DNA from 2 places in the Chromobacterium paludis genome. Region 2 is predicted to be linked to the other one. Evidence: predicted binding sites of a transcription regulator. Region 2 holds the regulator's gene; the other holds the start of a gene.
The links. Region 2 encodes sigma-54, which starts transcription at its own class of promoters, with help from an activator protein. Its sites were predicted from a motif close to CTGGCACGCTTCATGCTT; they were not measured.

Region 1: the regulator sigma-54 is predicted to act here: its motif matches at 1,248-1,265, upstream of eat (ethanolamine permease).

What each region holds. Positions count from the first base shown of each region.
Region 1 covers NZ_CP043473.1:323,854-327,238, reverse strand. The annotation lists gene aroC (chorismate synthase) at 59-1,159, opposite strand; gene eat (ethanolamine permease) at 1,319-2,734, shown strand; gene FYK34_RS01545 (ethanolamine ammonia-lyase subunit EutB) at 2,731-3,385, shown strand, end outside.
Region 2 covers NZ_CP043473.1:2,387,720-2,391,104, forward strand. The annotation lists gene lptA (lipopolysaccharide transport periplasmic protein LptA) at 1-169, shown strand, start outside; gene lptB (LPS export ABC transporter ATP-binding protein) at 166-894, shown strand; gene FYK34_RS11045 (RNA polymerase factor sigma-54) at 898-2,295, shown strand; gene hpf (ribosome hibernation-promoting factor, HPF/YfiA family) at 2,366-2,692, shown strand; gene ptsN (PTS IIA-like nitrogen regulatory protein PtsN) at 2,815-3,276, shown strand; gene hprK (HPr(Ser) kinase/phosphatase) at 3,269-3,385, shown strand, end outside.

The DNA.
Region 1 (3,385 bases), 2.1 Mb from region 2:
ATGTAATCCCAATGTTGAATCGGCCGCCTCCCCCGGCGGCCGCTATCCCGTTAGAATTCTAGCCGATGCGGCCGGCAATTCGCGGGGTTTCCACCTTCACGTCGCCGCACTGCGCGCGGTGGCGCAAGGCGTGGTCGATCAACACCAGCGCCAGCATCGCTTCCGCGATGGGCGTGGCGCGGATGCCTACGCAGGGGTCGTGGCGGCCGTGGGTTTCCATGGTGACGGCCTCGCCCTGCTTGTTGATGGAGCGGCGCGGCTGGGCGATGGACGAGGTGGGCTTGATGGCGATGGAAACGGCTATCTGCTGGCCGGTGGAGATGCCGCCCAGCACGCCGCCGGCGTGGTTGCTGGCGAAGCCCTCGGGCGTCAGCTCGTCGCCGTGCTCGCTGCCCTTCTGCGTCACGCAGCCGAAGCCGGCGCCGATCTCCACCCCCTTGACCGCGTTGATGCTCATCATCGCGTAGGCGATGTCGGCGTCCAGGCGGTCGAACACCGGCTCCCCCCAGCCCACCGGCACATTGTCCGCCACCACGCGCAGCCGCGCGCCTATCGAATCCAGGCTTTTGCGGATGCTGTCCATATACTCCTCCAGCCGCGGCACCACGTCCGGGTCGGCGCTGAAGAAGGGATTGGAATTCACATGCTCCCAGCCCTTGAACGGCATCTGCACCTCGCCGATCTGCGTCATGTGGCCGCGGATGACGATGCCGTATTTCTCGCTCAGCCATTTTTTGGCGATGGCGCCGGCGGCGACGCGCACCGCGGTCTCGCGCGCCGAGGAGCGGCCGCCGCCGCGCGGATCACGCGTGCCATACTTGTGCCAGTAGCAATAGTCCGCGTGGCCGGGGCGGAAGGTGTCGGCGATATTGCCGTAGTCCTTGCTGCGCTGGTCGGTGTTGCGGATCAACAGCGCGATGGGCGTGCCGGTGGTCTTGCCCTCGTACACGCCGGACAGGATTTCCACCGTGTCCGGCTCGCGGCGCTGGGTGACGTGGCGGCTGGTGCCCGGTTTGCGCCGGTCCAGCTCCAGCTGGATGTCGGCCTCGGTCAAGGCCAGCCCCGGCGGGCAGCCGTCCACCACGCAGCCTATGCCCGGCCCGTGGCTCTCGCCGAAGGAAGTTACCGTGAACAATCGTCCCATGCTGCTGCCTGACATCTGCTTTCCCCTGCTTTTTCGTCTATGCGGACGATTCTAACGGCGCGCACTGCGGCAAGCTAGCGCGCATTGCGTCGGCGCAATTCCACTGGCATCATTTTTGCGTACTCGCTTGGCATCCTTCTTCCGAAGGCCTTTCATCCTGAACAGGAGCTGCCAATGAACGCATCGACACACAGCCTGGCGCGCAAGCTAGGCGGCTGGCAATTATGGGGCATCGCCGTCGGCCTGGTGATTTCCGGCGAATATTTCGGCTGGAGCTATGGCTGGGCGCAGGCCGGCACCTTGGGTTTTCTCTGCGCCACCGTGTTCGTCGCGCTGATGTATACCGCCTTTATTTTCAGCTTCACCGAGCTGACCACCGCCATTCCGCACGCCGGCGGTCCCTTCGCCTACGCCCGCCGCGCCTTCGGCCCGATCGGCGGCTTCCTGGCCGGCTTCGCCACCCTGTGCGAATTCGTGTTCGCGCCGCCCGCCATCGCGCTGGCCATCGGCGCTTACTTGAACGTGCAGTTCCCGTCCTTGGCACCAAAATGGACCGCCTGCGGCGCTTATTTGGTGTTCATGGCGTTGAACATCGCCGGCGTCGGCATCGCCGCCATGTTCGAACTCGCCGTCACGCTGCTGGCCATATTTGAATTATTGGTGTTCATGGGCGTGGTGGCGCCAGGCTTTAGCTGGGATCACTTCCTGCATCATGGCTGGGCGGGTCAAGACGCCTTCCACTGGGGCGCGGTCGGCGGCATGTTCGCCGCCGTGCCCTTCGCCATCTGGTTTTTCCTGGCGATAGAGGGCGCGGCCATGGCGGCGGAGGAGGCCAAGGACCCGGCGCGCACCATTCCGCGCGCCTACATCGCCGGCATCCTCACCCTGGTGGCGCTGGCCTTCGGCGTGATGATCATGGCCGGCGGCGCCGGCGACTGGAGCCGGCTGGCCAATATCAACGACCCGCTGCCGCAGGCGATGAAGCGGATCGTCGGCGAGCACAGCGGCTGGCTGCACATGCTGGTGTGGCTGGGCCTGTTCGGCCTGGTGGCGTCCTTCCACGGCATCATCATGGGTTATTCGCGGCAGATCTTCGCCCTGGCGCGCGCCGGCTACTTGCCGCGCGCGCTGGCCGCCATCCATCCGCGCTTCCAAACGCCGCATCGGGCCATCCTGGCCGGCGGCGTGGTCGGCATCGCCGCCATCTTCAGCGACGACCTGGTGCAGATCGCCGGCCAGCCGCTGACCGCCAACATCGTCACCCTGTCGGTGTTCGGCGCCATCGTCATGTACATCGTGTCCATGCTGGCCCTGTTCCGCCTGCGCGGCCGCGAGCCGGCGCTGTATCGCCCCTACGCCGCGCCGGGCTATCCCTGGCTGCCGGCGCTGGCCTTGGGCTGCTCCGTCATCTGCCTGATCGCCATGATTTATTACAACCTGCTGCTGGCTGGCATCTTCGCCGCCATGTTGGCCGCCGGCTACCTGTACTTCCTCGCCACCGCGCGCCAACGCGCCGAAGCCGTCCAGGACGCGTTGCTGCACGGCGAGCCGCCCGAAACCCAAGCAGAACCCCTCAAGGCATCCACATGAGCTACGCCATTACGATAGGCCCGCGCCGCTATCGTTTCGACGACTTGAAAACGCTGATGGCGCGCGCCAGCCCGCTGCGTTCCGGCGACCAGCTGGCCGGCCTGGCCGCCGCCAGCGCCGAGGAGCGGGTGGCCGCGCAAATGTGCCTGGCCGATCTGCCGTTGACCATCTTTCTCAACCAGGCGCTGATTCCCTACGAGGAAGACGAGGTGACGCGGCAGATCCTGGACAGCCACGACGCTGCCGCCTTCTCTGCCGTGTCCCACCTGACCGTGGGCGGCCTGCGCGACTGGCTGCTGTCCGACGCCGCCACGGCGGAAACGCTGGCCGCGCTGGCGCCGGGCCTCACCCCGGAAATGGCGGCGGCGGTGTCCAAGCTGATGCGCAATCAGGATTTGGTGCAGGCGGCGAAGAAATGCCGCGTGGTCACCGCCTTTCGCAACACCCAGGGCCTGCCCGGCCGCATGGGCGTGCGGCTGCAGCCCAACCACCCGGCCGACGATCCGCGCGCCATCGCCGCCGCCATGCTGGACGGCCTGCTCTACGGCGCCGGCGACGCGGTGATCGGCATCAACCCGGCCGGCGACAGCCCGGACGACATCCGCGGCTTGCTGACCTTGCTGGACGAGGTGCGCCAGCGCTACGCCATTC
Region 2 (3,385 bases):
CAACGGCGACCTGTCCATCGGCAATGTGATCCGCTACAACACCCTGGACGAAACCTTCGAAGTCGTGGGCGGCGGCCCGTCCGCCAGCGGCCAGGGCCGCGCCGTGGTCATCATCCAGCCCAAGAAAAAGGCCGCCTCGCAACCGGCCGGCGGGGCAGCCAAGCCATGAAGCACAGCGTTCTCACCGTTTCCCACCTGAAGAAGCGCTTCAAGAAGCGCACGGTGGTCAAGGACGTCTCGCTGAGCATAGAAAGCGGCGAAGTCGTCGGCTTGCTCGGCCCCAACGGCGCCGGCAAGACCACCAGCTTCTACATGATCGTCGGCCTGATCGGCGCCGACGACGGCGACATCCGGCTGGATGAGCAATCCCTCACCCACTATCCCATCCACCAGCGCGCCCAGCTGGGCCTGGGCTACCTGCCGCAGGAGGCATCCATCTTCCGCCGCATGACGGTGGAAGAAAACATCGCCGCCATCCTGGAGATCGCCGGCCTCAAAGGCAAGGAGCTGGAACAGGAGCTGGACCTGTTGCTGGACGACCTGAACATCGGCCACCTGCGCGACAGCAACGCGTTGGCGCTGTCCGGCGGCGAGCGCCGCCGCGTGGAGATCGCGCGCGTGCTGGCCACCCGCCCGCGCTTCATCCTGCTGGACGAGCCGTTTGCCGGCGTGGACCCGATCGCCGTCATCGACATCCAGAAAATTATCTCCTTCCTGAAGGAACGCGGCATAGGCGTGCTGATCACCGACCACAACGTGCGCGAGACCCTGCGCATCTGCGACCGCGCCTACATCATCAGCGACGGCTCGGTGCTGGCCTCCGGCGTGCCCGAGGAACTGGTCAACAACGACAAGGTGCGCAAAGTCTACCTTGGCGAGCACTTCCACCTGTAAGCGATGAAGCAGGCACTACAGCTCAAGGTTTCGCAACAGCTGACGCTGACGCCGCAGCTGCAACAGTCCATCAAGCTGCTGCAGCTTTCCACGCTGGACCTGCAGGCCGAGGTGGAGCGCTTCCTGCTGGACAATCCGCTATTGGAGCGCGGCGACGAGCCGCGGGACGGCGAGTCCGCATCCGAAAGCCAGGATAGTTCGACGCCGGACGAGCCGGCCGACAGCCGCGACGACAGCGTAGGCGAGCTGATGGACTGGGGCGCCGGCAGCCGCGCCCAGGGCGGCGGCGACGACTACGACCCCATGCTCAACGTGCCCTGCCCGGTCAGCCTACGAGAGCACCTGCTGGCCCAGCTGGGCGAAATCGCCCTGCCCCGCCGCGACGAAGCCATCGTGCGGCTATTGATCGAGGAGCTGGACGACGACGGCTATCTGCAATCCAGCCTGGACGAACTGGCCAGCCATCTGCCGCTGGAACTGCTGCTGGACAGCGACGAACTGGCGGTAGGCCTGGCGCTGCTGCAGCAGTTCGACCCGGCCGGCGTGGGCGCGCGCACGCTGGCGGAATCGCTGCAGCTGCAATTGCAGCGCCTCCCCGCCGCGGAGCCCGGCCATGCCCTGGCGCTGGCCATCGTCCGACAACACCTCGCGCTGCTGGGCGGCCGCGACTACGCCAAGCTGAAGAAGCTACTGGGCTGCACCGATGCCGAGCTGCGCGCGGCGCAGGCCCTGATCGCGCGGCTGAACCCGCATCCGGCCACCGGCTTCCATCACGGCGATGTCCACTACGTGATCCCCGACATCAGCGTGCGCAAACTCAAGGGCCGCTGGGTGGCGGAGTTGAACCGCTCGGCCGTGCCGCGGCTGCGCGTCAACCAGCTGTACGAACGCATGCTGGCCGACAGCCGGGGCCAGGGCGGCGAAATGTCGGCCCGCCTGCAAGAGGCGCGCTGGCTGGTGAAGAACATCCAGCAGCGGTTTGACACCATTCTGAAAGTGGCGGAAGCTATTGTTGAACGTCAACAATTGTTCTTTGAACAAGGCGAAGTGGCGATGCGCCCGCTGATCCTGCGCGATATCGCAGAGGAACTGGGCCTGCACGAATCCACCGTATCCCGCTCCACCAGCCAAAAATACCTGCTTTGTTCGAGAGGTTTGTTCGAACTCAAGTATTTCTTCGGCAGTTCGTTGGAGACTGAAAGCGGTGACGAGTGCTCCGCCACCGCCATCAAGGCTCACATCCGCGGCATGATAGAAGGCGAAAACCGGGCGAAGCCGCTGTCCGACAGCGCCATCGCCGACGCGCTGGCCAAGCAGGGAATACAGGTTGCCAGACGCACCGTAGCCAAGTATCGTGAAGCCATGCAGATTCCGGCGGTGAATCTGCGCAAGGCTCTGTGAGGAGTCAGCACAAGAATACAATGCCGCCCGACAACCCGCCCGGGCGGTCAACACCAGAAGGAGCTAGGGTATGAACCTCAAAGTAACTGGCCTGCACCTGGAAGTCACGCCATCGCTGCGCGAATACATCGAGAACAAACTGGAGCGCATTACCCGCCACGTCGACAATGTGATCGACGTCTCCGTTACGCTGTCCGTGGACAAACTGGTTCAAAAGGCCGAGGTCAATGTGCATCTGTCCGGCAAGGACATCCACATCGAAGCCTCCGAGGCCGATCTCTACGCCGCCATCGACCTGCTGATGGACAAGCTGGACCGCCAGGTGCTCAAGCACAAGGAAAAGCTGACCGAACACCGGGCCCAGAGCTCCGGCGAAGCGTCTCAGGCCTCGCTGTGACGCGAGCTTGAAAACAACGGGAACCCAGGGGTTCCCGTTTTTCTTTGCGCCGCCCGGTTTTCAGTACTATCAAGGCAACGTAGAATCCCGGGTTTATTCCAGCGCCGCATGCATAATCCAATATGAATCTCATCGGCAAGATACTGACTCCGGACCATGTTCTGCTGGATCTGGACGTCTCCAGCAAGAAGCGCGTGTTCGAGCAAGTCGGGCTTCTGGTGGAAAACACGCGCGGCATCGCCCGCAGCGAAATCTTCGACAGCCTGTTCAGCCGCGAAAAACTGGGCTCCACCGGCCTGGGCCAGGGCGTGGCCATTCCGCACGGCCGCGCGCGCGGCCTGAAGGAAGCCACCGGCGTGTTCATCCGGCTGAAGGCGCCGATTCCGTTCGAGGCGCCGGACGGCAAGCCGGTGCAGTGTCTGTTCGTGCTGCTGGTGCCGGAACACGCCACCGACCTGCACCTGCAAGTGCTGTCTGAGCTGGCCCAACTGTTCTCCAGCCGCCAGATGCGCGAGAAAATGCTCAACGCCTCCGGCCGGGAAGAACTCTACCAGCAGCTCTGCGATTGGATGCCCAATGCCTAGCATCACCGTGCGCCGCCTGTATCAGGACAACCAGCAGAAGCTGAACCTGACCTGGGTCGCCGGCACCGGCGGCTCAGACAACGTCATCGGCAACGTCATCGGCAATGAC